DNA from 4 places in the Streptomyces chengbuensis genome. Region 1 is predicted to be linked to each of the others. Evidence: riboswitches for the same ligand, from Rfam matches in the RefSeq annotation. Region 1 holds a riboswitch; each other region holds the start of a gene.
What was found. A riboswitch is a leader RNA that binds a small molecule or an ion and turns the genes downstream of it on or off. The one in region 1 is predicted to bind cyclic di-AMP.
Positions count from the first base shown of each region.

Region 2: it holds a riboswitch for cyclic di-AMP, as region 1 does, so the genes downstream of both, QRN89_RS21165 (C40 family peptidase) here and QRN89_RS04475 (C40 family peptidase) in region 1, are expected to answer to the same signal.
Region 3: it holds a riboswitch for cyclic di-AMP, as region 1 does, so the genes downstream of both, QRN89_RS26100 (M23 family metallopeptidase) here and QRN89_RS04475 (C40 family peptidase) in region 1, are expected to answer to the same signal.
Region 4: it holds a riboswitch for cyclic di-AMP, as region 1 does, so the genes downstream of both, QRN89_RS31210 (M23 family metallopeptidase) here and QRN89_RS04475 (C40 family peptidase) in region 1, are expected to answer to the same signal.

Region 1 covers NZ_CP129137.1:1,003,385-1,006,608, forward strand. Annotated here, with positions in the region: gene QRN89_RS04465 (ATP-dependent Clp protease proteolytic subunit) at 61-696, shown strand; gene QRN89_RS04470 (hypothetical protein) at 704-1,012, shown strand; cyclic di-AMP (ydaO/yuaA leader) riboswitch at 1,377-1,532, shown strand; gene QRN89_RS04475 (C40 family peptidase) at 1,536-2,012, shown strand; gene QRN89_RS35780 (hypothetical protein) at 2,099-2,494, opposite strand; gene QRN89_RS04490 (ATP-binding protein) at 2,704-3,144, opposite strand.
Region 2 covers NZ_CP129137.1:4,747,917-4,751,140, forward strand. Annotated here, with positions in the region: gene QRN89_RS21165 (C40 family peptidase) at 61-1,224, opposite strand; cyclic di-AMP (ydaO/yuaA leader) riboswitch at 1,232-1,400, opposite strand; gene pcrA (DNA helicase PcrA) at 1,611-3,224, shown strand, end outside.
Region 3 covers NZ_CP129137.1:5,910,409-5,913,632, forward strand. Annotated here, with positions in the region: gene QRN89_RS26090 (M16 family metallopeptidase) at 1-426, shown strand, start outside; gene QRN89_RS26095 (M16 family metallopeptidase) at 444-1,826, shown strand; cyclic di-AMP (ydaO/yuaA leader) riboswitch at 2,056-2,218, shown strand; gene QRN89_RS26100 (M23 family metallopeptidase) at 2,232-3,005, shown strand; gene QRN89_RS26105 (GntR family transcriptional regulator) at 3,186-3,224, shown strand, end outside.
Region 4 covers NZ_CP129137.1:7,159,347-7,162,570, forward strand. Annotated here, with positions in the region: gene QRN89_RS31200 (tyrosine-protein phosphatase) at 1-96, opposite strand, end outside; partial or broken gene QRN89_RS31205 (GH36 C-terminal domain-containing protein) at 649-1,073, shown strand; cyclic di-AMP (ydaO/yuaA leader) riboswitch at 1,525-1,684, shown strand; gene QRN89_RS31210 (M23 family metallopeptidase) at 1,689-2,699, shown strand; gene QRN89_RS31215 (SGNH/GDSL hydrolase family protein) at 2,925-3,224, shown strand, end outside.

The DNA.
Region 1 (3,224 bases):
CCGCCAGAGACGCCGCAGACAAAAGGCCGCCAGGGGCGGCCGCTTGAGGAGTGGTACGCCGTGAACCGTCCGTCCGCCCGTCATGTCCGGCCCGAGTTCACCGAACGCGCGAGCGGCGGGCAGCGCACGCTCGACCCGTACGCCAAGCTGCTCGACGAGCGGATCGTCCTCCTCGGCGCTCCCGTCGACGCCACCTCGGCCAACGACGTCATCGCACAGCTCCTCTACCTGGAGTACGCCGCGCCGGACCAGGACATCTCGCTCTGCATCAACTCGCCCGGCGGCTCGATCAGCGCCATGTCCGCCGTCTACGACACCATGCAGACGGTGACCTGCGACATCGTCACCACCTGTCTGGGACAGGCCGCGTCGACCGCCGCCGTGCTCCTCGCCGCCGGCGCCCCGGGCAAGCGCATGGCCCTGCCCGGTGCGCGCGTCGTCGTGCAGCAGCCCTCCCTGCCTGAGCCGGTTCAGGGGCAGCCCACCGATCTGGATGTCCAGGCACAGGAATTGCTGCGGCTGCGGGAGCAACTCGCCGCCATGCTCGTGCGCCATTCCGGCCAGAGCGTGGAGCGCATCGCCGCCGACCTCGACCGCGCCACCGTGTTCGACGCCGCGGGCGCCCTGGAGTACGGACTGATCGATCACCTCGTCAAGAACCGGAAGGCGTCGCTGACTTCCGCCGGCCTCGGGTGAGCCGTCGGTGCTGCCGCCGGAACTACCGCCCCTGCCCGCACTGACGTGCGCCGAGAGCGAGTTCATCGACCGCTATCTCGAAGTGGTCGACCAACTGGGAAGGATCAACCCGGCACGCGGGGCACACACGTATGGCGCCCTGCGCGCCGCACAGGCCCTGGTCGCCCGGGCCACGGCCCTCCGGGACGCCCTGACGGTCATGCACATGCGCGGTGAGAGCGAGCTGCACACGGCCACATTGGCGCGCGCCCTGCGGGTGTTGGACGGGGAGCGCAGGGCATCCCGAATCACCGTGCCGCCGGAGGAGCCGAGTTGACGACCCACCGGAAAACGGGTCTCGTGGGACGTCCGACGCGCCCGCGAAGCGTACGAGTGGGTGTCGCCCATCCGGACCAGCACGGGCTTCGACTTTCGTCCCGTGCAAGTTGCGCAACGGCATCGCCCAATTGGCCCAATGGCCGGCTTCGTCGCAGGTACGGGGCTCGTCGCCCGCCGACGCCATGTCCCCCGAACGGCTCTGTCCACTCGAACAGATCAGTGGTGAGGAGCCTCACAAATCGTCGTTTCGACTCGGAAATCCGGCAGTTCGTGGGTCAAGATCCCTGGGACGACAAGCCCCCGCCACCGCGGCGGGGCGGTCCGGGCGGACGCCGAGTCCTGCCGCCGCACCGGATGCCTGGTCGACATGAGGGCTTCGGCAGGAGTGGAGGACCCAGCAGTGCGGGCCGGCCGCCGGACGGTGGCAGGTCCTTGGGGTGAAGCCGCGTGAGCGGCCGGGCATCTTCGCCAGTCCGAACCCGACAGGTCATCCTTCACAGGCGGCTGACGAAGGGTTGCGCATGACTGCGCAGACACATCTCCCGTCCCTGCTGTCCCGGACGGGTGCCGTCTCGGCACTCACGATCGCCGCCGTCGGCGGCTCACTGATCGTGCCGGGCGGTGCGACGGAGGCCCAGGCGGCCTCGGCGTACGCGACGAAGGCTCTGAAGGTCGCCGCTTCGAAGAAGGGAGCGCCGTACAGGTACGGAGCCACCGGTCCGAGCCGCTTCGACTGCTCCGGGCTCACGCTCTACGCCTACAAGAAGGCGGGCAAGAAACTGCCGCGCACGGCCCAGCAGCAGTACAACCGCACCCGCCATATCTCCTCCTCCCAGCGGCAGCGCGGTGACCTGGTGTTCTTCCATTCGCGGGGACACGTGTACCACGTCGGCATCTACGCCGGGGCCGGGAAGATCTGGCACTCGCCGAAGACCGGTTCCGTCGTGAAGCTGACCAAGATCTGGTCCAAGAGCGTCCGTTACGGGCGCGTGCGCTAGAGGCCGTGTCCGGCGAACAGCGCCGTCCGCCCGGTGCGCCGGCCGGGCGCACCGGGCTCCGGTGTCGCCCGCCGGCCGTCGGGACGTCACCGGAGCAGCGGAGCGGTCACGGGCGTCAGCCGCAGGGAGGCGAGGGCCCCGCCGCTCACTCCCTCCACGGCGCGCCTGGTGCGCGGCCGCCGCAGCGTGCGTCCGAGCCGGTCGACCGGCAGCGCCACGGACGGGAACCGGACCGGGCTTCCGCTGTCGGAGCCGGCGGGCCGGCCGCTGATCAGCAGTGCTCCTGCGCACCCGCCGCGGAAGGGCGTGGAGAGCGCTCCGGCACGAGCCTGGGCGACCCCGGCCGTGGTGTGCCGGTCCCCCTGGTACGCCCTGGTGAGTGCGGGGATGGGAGTCGCGGCCGTGCCGGAGACGGCAGCGGCGACGGCCGAGTCCCCGCTCGGCGTGCGACGGCTGGAACCGGCGGCGTTCCGCAGCACCATCTCGGTGGCGCACCGTGGTGAGGAGTGGGGGCCGGCGGCGGGATCGTTGCGCGCCCTGAGGTCGGGGTTCGCCCGAGCCTCGGCCGACGCCGCTCCCCGGGCGCCGCTCGATGCGGCCGCCGGTTGCCGGGGGTGCGGGAGTCCCGCCCCGCGGCAGTGAGGCCGCGCGCGGCCCGCCCGGACGCTCGGGGCGGCGCCGGTCCGGGCGCTCACTCGGGACGCTCCACCTCGGCCGCGCTCCAGGGCATCGCGATCCACACGGTCTTGCCGCCCTCGGGGGTGGGGTCGACGTGCAGCTTGCCGCCGCACTCCGCGACGAGCCAGCGGATGATCACCATGCCGCGGCCGTTGTCCTGCTGCACGGCCGCGGGCAGGCGCTGGGGGCGGCGCGGATGGCTGTCCGTGACACCGATGCACAGGCGCTCGTCACGCTCGAGGCGTACGTCGACCGTGAAGGTCGGCGACAGCCCGAAGGTGTGCTGGACGGCGTTGGTGGCGAGTTCGGAGACGATGAGACGGACGGTGTCGGCGGTCTCGGTCTCCCCCGGCAGTCCCCATTCGCCGAGGACCTCGGAGACGTATCTGCGCGCGGTGGATACCGAGGCGGGATCGCTCGGCAGTGTGACGGAGGCTTCCTGATGGTCTGCCATGGCGAGCTGTCCCTTTCCCACCGGGGCTGCCGGAGCGCGGCACGCAGCGGATGCGGGTGCCGGAACAGCCTCGGACTGCG
Region 2 (3,224 bases), 3.7 Mb from region 1:
CCCTCTGCCAGGGGCCGTTGCGGCGTGAGCGCGGAACGGGCCGTCCGCGGCGCGTGACCGCTACGCGGGGCGGACGCTGCTGTGGATCGGCATGTAGTAGATCGACTCCTCGCGGACGTTCGCGCCCGGCTTGGGGGCGTGGATCATCTTCCCGTCGCCGATGTAGATCCCGACGTGGCTGATGTCGTCGTAGAAGAAGACCAGGTCACCGGGGAGGAGATCGGCCGTCGCCACGCTCTGCCCGGCCTTCACCTGGTCCCAGGTGGTGCGGGGCAGATCGACGCCCGCCGCCCGCCAGGCCGCCTGGGTGAGTCCGGAGCAGTCGTACGAGCTCGGGCCCGTCGCGCCCCAGACGTACGGCTTGCCGATCTGGGCGCGCGCGAAGGACAGCACCTTCTCGGCCTTGGCCGCGTACGTGCCGCCCGCGGTTCCGGAGCCCGAGCCGGTTCCCGCCCCGGCGCCGGTCTCCGTGCCGGTGCCCGTCTGCTCCTGCGCCTGCCGTTCACGCTCCTGGCGCTGCCGCTCGGCCTCGGCCTCGGCCTCCGCCTTGGCCCGGGCCTCGGCCTTCCGGCGGGCCTCCTCCTCCTTCTTCCGCTCGAGTTCGGCGAGCCGCGCACGCTCCTCGGCGGTCAGCTGCGAGAGCAGTTCCCTCGCCTCCGCGAGCTTCTTCTGGACGGCCTGCTTCCTGGCGCGCAGCGACTCCTGGGAATCCGTGAGTGTCTCCAGGCTCTTGGTGGCCTGTGCGCGCTGCTCGGCGGCCTCGGCCCGCTGGGTCTCGTAGTCCGCGATGGCGCTGCGCTGCTGCTCGGTGAGCCGGTCCATCAGCTGCGTCTGGTCGGCGTAGGACTGCGGGTTGTCCGCGAAGAGCAGCGCGGCGGTCGGGGTGACGGCGCCGGTGCGGTACTGGGCCGCCGCGTAGCTGCCGAGGGCCCGGCGGGACTCGTTGAGCGCCTCGGTGCGCTCGGCGGCCTCGTCGAGGGCCCGGTCCACCGTGCGGCGCTGCTGCTCGGTGGACTCCTTCGCCTTGTTGTACTCCTGGGTCGACGAACCCGCCTGCCGGTAGAGGTCGTCGACCTTCTTCTGGACTTCCTCGATGCTGGGCTTCGGGTCGGCTGTCGCATTCTGGGCCGAGAGGAGCGAGACCCCCGCTATGGCGGCCGTCGTGAACCCGACGGCGGGTGTGTTCGTACGAGTGCGGCTGCGCGGCTTGCGGTGCGACGCCAAGGCCGGCATCTCCTTCCGTGGAACGCCTACCGGGTTAGCTGTCGGGTTCGGACGGAACGGAAGGTTTGCCCTACGGGCCCGTGGAAAAGCGGCCCGATTCACCCCAGTTGTGCTGTTGAGTGGGTCCCCGGTTCCGAACTCCTCTGCGAGGGGCACGGATTCGGCGCGGCTGCCCGGCCGGCGTGGTTCGCCGAAGGGGGTACGGGCTGCCTGGGCGAGCACGCTAGCCAAAGTGTGGTGCTGCTGTGAAGGAGAGTGGTCGATATGCCCGATACATTTTCGTGACCTTGGCGCTGTGTGTCCGTGTCATGACCGGAGGTGTCCGGTGGTGATTCCCGCGAAGGCGGCGGCGGGCTGTCGGTGGGGCCGCCTAGACTCGGAGAGCGATGAGCAGCCTCTTTGACGACAGCTTCCTGGCGGACCTCCAGCGCACCTCGGCCCCGGAGGAGCCCCCGCCGCCGGAGGGCGACGAGCACCCGCCCGCGGAGGAGGTCCCGCACGACCTCTTCCAGGGCAGGTTCGACGTGCCTCCGTCCGGGGACGCCTACTACCGGGACGGCGCCCCGCGTCCCGTCATCGACCCGGCGGCCCTTCTCGACGGGCTGAACGAGCAGCAGCGCGCCGCCGTCGTCCACACGGGGTCGCCGCTCCTCATCGTCGCCGGTGCCGGCTCCGGCAAGACCCGGGTGCTGACCCACCGGATCGCCCATCTGCTGGCGACCCGCGACGTCCACCCCGGCCAGATACTGGCGATCACGTTCACCAACAAGGCCGCGGGCGAGATGAAGGAGCGCGTCGAGCAGCTCGTCGGCCCGCGCGCCCGCGCCATGTGGGTCTCCACGTTCCACAGCGCCTGTGTCCGCATACTGCGCCGGGAGAGCAAGAAGCTCGGCTTCACGTCGTCCTTCTCGATCTACGACGCCGCGGACTCCAAGCGGCTGATGGCCCTGGTCTGCCGCGACCTGGACCTCGACCCGAAGCGGTACCCGCCGAAGTCGTTCAGCGCCAAGGTCTCCAACCTGAAGAACGAGCTGATCGACGAGGAGACCTTCGCCGACCAGGCCGCCGACGGTTTCGAGAAGACGCTGGCCGAGGCGTACCGGATGTACCAGGCGCGGCTCCGCGAGGCCAACGCCCTGGACTTCGACGACATCATCATGACCACGGTCCACCTGCTCCAGGCGTTCCCGGACGTCGCCGAGCACTACCGCCGCCGGTTCCGCCACGTCCTGGTCGACGAGTACCAGGACACCAACCACGCCCAGTACACGCTCGTGCGCGAGCTGGTGGGCACGGGTTACGAGGACCTCGGCCCCGCCGAGCTGTGCGTGGTGGGCGACGCCGACCAGTCGATCTACGCGTTCCGCGGTGCCACGATCCGCAACATCCTCCAGTTCGAGGAGGACTACCCGGACGCGACCACGATCCTGCTCGAGCAGAACTACCGCTCGTCCCAGACGATCCTCTCGGCGGCCAACGCCGTGATCGAGCGGAACGAGAGCCGCCGTCCCAAGAACCTGTGGACGAACGCCGGCGCCGGTGCGCAGATCACCGGCTACGTCGCGGACACCGAGCACGACGAGGCCCAGTTCGTCGCGGACGAGATCGACCGGCTGACGGACGCGGGCGAGGCCAAGGCCGGCGATGTGGCGGTCTTCTACCGGACCAACGCCCAGTCCCGCGTCTTCGAGGAGATCTTCATCCGCGTCGGCCTGCCCTACAAGGTCGTCGGCGGTGTGCGCTTCTACGAGCGCAAGGAGGTCCGGGACGTCCTGGCGTACCTGCGGGTCCTCGCCAACCCCGAGGACAACGTGCCGCTGAGGCGCATCCTGAACGTCCCCAAGCGCGGCATCGGCGAACGCGCGGAGGCGATGATCGACGCCCTCGCCCTGCGGGAGAGGATCACGTTCCCGCAGGCGCTGCGCCGCGTCGACGAGGCGTACGGCATGGCGGCCCGCTCCGCCAACGCCGTGAAGCGCTTCAACACGCTCATGGAGGAG
Region 3 (3,224 bases), 4.9 Mb from region 1:
TTCGGCCTGCTGCGTCTCGCCGGCGCCCCCTCGCTCGGCTGGCTGGACGTGAAGACGTCCGCGGGCGTCGAGGTGCCCGACATCGAGGCCGCGGTCGACGAGGAACTCGCCCGGTTCGCCGCCGATGGCCCGACGGCCGAGGAGATGGAGCGCGCCCAGGCCCAGCTCGAGCGCGAGTGGCTGGACCGTCTCGGCACCGTCGCCGGCCGCGCCGACGAGCTGTGCCGGTACGCCGTGCTGTTCGGCGACCCGCAGTTGGCGCTCACCGCCGTCCAGCGGGTGCTCGACGTCACCGCGGAGGAGGTGCAGGCCGTCGCCAAGGCCCGGCTGCGCCCGGACAACAGGGCGGTGCTCGTGTACGAGCCCGTCGCGGCCGACGCCGGGGACGCCGAGGACAACGACGACGCAGAGGGGACGGACCAGTGACCGACGCTGCCGTGACCATGGACCTCCACCCGCAGCCGCAGCCCGGCGAGGCCAGGCCCTGGGCCTTCCCCGCCCCCGGGCGCGGCACGCTCGGCAACGGGCTGACCGTGCTGCGCTGCCACCGTCCCGGCCAGCAGGTCGTGGCCGTGGAGATCTTCCTCGACGCCCCGCTGGACGCCGAGCCCGAGGGCCTCGACGGCGTCGCCACGATCATGGCCAGGGCGCTGTCCGAGGGCACCGACAAGCACTCGGCGGAGGAGTTCGCGGCCGAGCTGGAGCGCTGCGGCGCCACGCTCGACTCGCACGCCGACCACCCGGGGGTCCGGATCTCCCTGGAGGTACCGGTCTCCCGGCTGCCGAAGGCCCTCGGCCTGCTCGCCGAGGCGCTGCGCGCCCCGCTGTTCGCCGACAGCGAGGTCGAGCGGCTCGTCCGCAACCGGCTGGACGAGATCCCGCACGAGACGGCGAACCCCGCCCGCCGGGCCGCCAAGGAGCTCTCCCGGCAGCTCTTCCCGGCCTCCTCCCGGATGTCCCGTCCGCGTCAGGGCACGGAGGAGACCGTCGAGCGCATCGACTCCGCCGCTGTCCGGGCCTTCTACGAGGCGCACGTCCGCCCGGCCACGGCCACTGCCGTGGTCGTCGGCGATCTCGAGGGCGTGGACCTGGACGCCGTGCTGGCCGACACGCTCGGCGCCTGGACGGGCGACTCGGCCCGGAGCCGCCCGATGCCGCCGATCACCGCCGACGACACGGGCCGTGTCGTCATCGTCGACCGTCCCGGTGCCGTGCAGACCCAGCTGCTGATCGGGCGGATCGGCCCCGACCGTCACGACCGGGTCTGGCCCGCACAGGTCCTCGGCACCTACTGCCTGGGCGGCACGCTCACCTCCCGCCTGGACCGCGTCCTGCGCGAGGAGAAGGGCTACACCTACGGCGTGCGGGCCTTCGGCCAGGTGCTGCGTTCGGACACCCCGGCGGCCCCGGGCGGACCCGGCGGAGCCTCGATGCTCGCCATCAGCGGCTCGGTCGACACCCCGAACACCGGGCCCGCGCTCGACGACCTCTTCACGGTGCTGCGCACCCTCGCCGCGGAGGGTCTCACCGACGCGGAGCGCGACGTCGCCGTGCAGAACCTGGTGGGCGTCGCCCCGCTGAAGTACGAGACGGCCGCCTCCGTCGCCGGCACGCTGGCCGACCAGGTGGAGCAGGGTCTCCCGGACGACTACCAGGCCCAGTTGTACGCGCGGCTGGCCGAAACCGGCACGGTCGAGGCGACCGCCGCGGTCGTCAACGCCTTCCCCGTGGACCGGCTCGTCACGGTCCTCGTGGGGGACGCTTCCGAGATCGAGGAGCCCGTACGGGCGCTCGGCATCGGTGAAGTGACCGTGGTCACCGGCTGATTGGCCCTCGCCCTCGGGCGCACGGGACAAAGGCTCCGTCGGCTTCGCGCCAACGGGGCCTTTTCTCGTGCCCGGAACGGCCTTCCCGTATGTCCGGTTTGATGGGGAGGGGAAGTGTCTGCCCTGTGGCGTGCACTACAAATATCCGTGTCTGTTTGGTGATTGGACGAAGATCGGCCTAGCGTCTTCTGCGCTGTCCGCCACTTGCACGCGCCGCACCCGCGGCATCGGGCAGCCATCGCCGAGTCCCCGTCCGGCGCGAGCCTGGGGAGCCGGGGACCCACATGTCCCTGGGGTGAATCGGGTGCCTTCGCCACCGCGCGGAGGGGCCCGTAGGAGACCTTCCTGCTCCGAACCCGTCAGCTAACCCGGTAGGCGAGAAGGAAGGAAAGGATCAGCCACTACATGGCGTTCACCCGTGCCACCGGGAAGCACCGTGGTCCGAGCCGCCTGTCGCGCAAGAGCGCGGGCGTCGCCTCCGCCGCGGCCATCGCCACCACCGGCGTCATCGGTACCCTCGCCTCCCCGGCCTTCGCCGCCGAGCCCGAGGTGTCCGCTCCCGTCGAGGACACCGGACTGACCCAGGCCGTCGCCCTCGACTCGCTCGCCGAGCAGATCGACGCCCAGGCGGATGCCCAGCAGCAGGAGGCCGCCCTGTCCGCGGCCCAGGAGAGGGCCGAGGCCGAGGCCAAGCGCAAGGCCGAGCTCCGGGTGGAGGCGGCCCGTGACGCCGCGGAGCGCGCCGCCCGCGAGGCCGAGCGCAAGCGGCTGATGACCTACACGCTGCCGGTCGCCGGCTCCTACGTGAGCACCGACTACCACGCCGGGGGCGGCCAGTGGTCCTCCGGCAGCCACACCGGCGTCGACTTCCACGCCGCCTCCGGCACCGAGGTCGTCGCCGTCGGCATGGGCACCGTCGTGGAGGCCGGCTGGGGCGGCGCCTACGGCAACAACGTCGTCCTGCGCATGCACGACGGCACGTACACGCAGTACGGCCACCTGTCCTCGATCAGCGTCTCGGTCGGACAGCAGGTCACCCCGGGGCAGCAGATCGGCCTCTCCGGGTCGACCGGCAACTCGTCCGGACCCCACCTCCACTTCGAGGCCCGCACCGGCGAGGACTACGGCTCGGACATCGACCCGGTCTCGTACCTCCGCTCGCACGGCGTCCGCGTCTGACGCACGCGCCTCTTCCCACCGAAGCCCCGGCTCTCTCCGAGCCGGGGCTTTCGGCGTATTCCGGCCAAAAGATATCCATGGATTACCATGGGTCTTCGGAAATTCCGGCCACCTGCCATAGAGTCACCGAAACAGACGTCGCTCGACGGGGTTTCGCGGCGATTAAAGCGGAGGTTCGGTATGCGCATTCCCGCGCGCTCGGTGTGCACGGCGATCCGC
Region 4 (3,224 bases), 6.2 Mb from region 1:
TCCGTCCACGGTCGGCAGTCCGCCCACGTCCCGGAAGTTGCGCACACCGGAGAGCTCGGGTTCGGTCGACGGGGTCTGGGGCAGCTGCTGCGTCACGGGGGCTCCTCCGTGTCTGCGGTCGGCGCTGCTCGCCGACGATGGCGCGGTGCTGACACTACGACATCGATTCCTCAGGCAATTATTTCGACCCGTCCCCGCCCGCCCGTTGCCCTGCGGCCGAACCTGCCCGATGTTGTGCCGAGTTGTTCGATTCTGATGGATCTGGATGGTCGAGACGATCGGCGCCGATCGGATCCGGCTGCTGTTCGGCAGGAGGAGCCATGACGCACTGCTCCTCACCGACCGGGACGAACTCCTCCATCCGCACCGGGAGCAGCGCATCGGCCCGGCCGACGCCGAAGGGCCGGCCGCCGACCCCCTCGCGCCGTACCGTTCGAGTCGCCCCTGGACGGGCACGAGGATTACCCGGTCGGGAGCGGCCCCCGCTTCGTACGCCGGCGCTGTCCGTGCGCACGCCCGAGCGCGTGGCACCGAGTGGCGTCTCGTCACGGCACACGGGGCCGACGGCGGGGAGGAACTGCGGCCCGACTCCGAGGGCGGGTTGCACGGGCTCGCGCTCGGCCCGCGCCACAGCCTCCGCGACGACGCGGACGTGGTCGAGCGCTGGGGCACCGTTTCGTCAGCGCGACGGCCGGGACGCTCGGCATCGGCGGCGATCTTCCCGCATGGAGCGAGGAGGAGCCGGCGGAGGGCGCGCGACTCGGTGGAGCTCCGCAAGACGATCGGGCCGCTCGTCCAGCACGGCGAGCTGTACCGGCTGCGTCCGCCGGGGGACGCAGCTGAGCGCCGTGCAGTACGTCCGCGGCGACGAGACGGCCGCCCTGGCCTGGCTGCCCTCGCAGCGTTACGGCGAGCGCCCATCGCGGCTCCGGCTGCGCGGCCTCGACCCGCGGCGGAGTACGCGGCCAGGACACGGCCGCCGCCACCGCGGCGCCGTGCCGCTCCACCACGGGCTCCACACCGGTCTCCGCGGGGACCTCGACGCCAGGGCGCTGCGCTGCCGTCGCGTGTGAGTCACGGCACGTGGTGCGGGGGCGCCGGCCGGGAGCGGTCCGGCGCGGTGTGAGCGGGTGGGATGAAATCCGGCAATTGACCCGTCGCGTGAATGGGATTCCTGCTGGACGGGCGGAAGGCGTTTTTCCGCGCCAGTCGCACCCGAAATTGCATTCCATCCATAATGGGCGATGTGTCCGAATTGGTCGCTTTCGGATAGCGCGCCCCGGTTGCAAACGAGATGGCAACCGCCCGTGAGCTGAATCATATCCGTGACGTTCCGTGGAGTGCGCGCAGGTCCAACTCCCTTGCCCGCGTGGGATGCGAAGATCCGTAGTCCACGGAGCGTGACCGGGAAATGTGCGCTGATATCCGGCAGATCGATTCAGGGGGGAAATGACGGCTTGTTCGCCCCGACCCGACTCGCTTACGGTCACCGCAATCCGGTCGGAACGCCTAATCCTGCCGCCGTCCGGAATATCGCACCCACCCACATGTGGCAGGAGCGGGGGACCCAGGTACTGCGCCGTTCCGTGACCCAGGACGGCTCGGGGTGAAGCCGTGTGCACACACGGCCGGGCAGCTCCAGCCCGAACCCGACAGCTCACCTCGCAGGCGACGGAGAGGAATGCGCCATGCCCGGTAAGGGGAAGCACCGCCGTCCGAGGACCAGCCCGTTCAAGCGCGGATTCGTCGCCGCCAGTACGGGCGGAGCCGTCATCGCCATCCCGTTCATCGGTGCCGCCGGCGCGAACGCCGCCGGGCAGTCCGTGCCTGCCGCCGGACACGCCGCCCCGACCACCCACAAGGCCCTCGTCCCCCAGGCGCCGCAGACGGGCAAGGCCGCCAAGGCCTACACCGTCGTGGCGGGTGACCATCTGTCGAAGATCGCGGCCGAGCAGCACGTCGCGGGCGGCTGGAAGAAGCTCTGGGCCGACAACCGCGCCGCCGTCGGGGAGAACCCCTCGCTGATCCACCCGGGGCTGAAGCTCAGCCTCCACGGCAAGCCGAAGGCCACGGGCGACGTCAAGCCGCAGGCGAAGGCCCAGTCGAAGCCCGAGCGCAAGGCCGACGCCCCGGTCAAGTCCGAGGCCGAGGCGCAGGCCAAGGCGCAGGCCAAGGCCCAGAAGCCGGCAGCCTCCGCCGAGCGCGCCTCCCGCACCGCCGAGCGCGGCGCCGCGGCCCCCGCGGCCGCCCCGGTCCAGGCCCCGGCCGCCGACACCGCCGTCAAGAACCTCCCCTCGGGCTACTTCGCCCCGGTGGTCGGTGGGATCAGCACCTCGTACAAGACCGCGGGTGCCATGTGGTCCAGCGGTTACCACACCGGTGTGGACTTCATCGCCTCCACCGGCACGTCCGTGAAGTCGGTCGGCCCGGGCACCGTCGTCTCGGCCGGCTGGAGCGGTTCGTACGGCAACGAGGTCGTCATCAAGCACAACGACGGCACGTACTCCCAGTACGCCCACCTCTCCCAGCTCTCCGTCTCCTCCGGGGAGGGCGTCACCGGCGGACAGCAGATCGGCCTGTCGGGCTCGACCGGCAACTCCACCGGCCCGCACCTGCACTTCGAGATCCGCACCAGCCCCGGTTACGGATCGGACATCGACCCGCTGGCCTACCTGCGCCGGCACGGGGTCTCGATCTGACGCTGCGTCGGTACCTCGCGCAGCGTCCTCCGTCCGCCGGCCCCGCGCAGGGGGCCGGCGGACGGCTTCGTGTGCCCCCACCCCGGGCCGGGCGAAGTGGGGCGCGGCACGCGACCGGTGGCTATTCCCGCTTTGCCGAAAACTGACCTGGTGGTCTATATCACGCGTCGTCAACCCCTCCCTACGGTGGCGTAGGTCACTTCGCGGGGTGAATGATGACTCGACGTGGCAGATGATTCGCGATCACGAGCAAAGGACTCCTTCGGGTCGTACGCGGCGATCGGTGACAGCTTCACCGAGGGCGTCGGAGACCCCGGACCCGACGGGCGGTTCGTCGGCTGGGCGGACCGTCTCGCGGTCCTGCTGGACGACCGCCTACCGGAACACACCTTCCGCTACGCCAATCTCGCCGTACGCGGCAGGCTGCTCGACCAGATCGTGGAGGAGCAGGTCCCGCGCGCCAAGGAACTCGCCCCCGATCTGGTGACGTTCTGCGCCGGCGGGAACGACATCATCCGGCCCGGC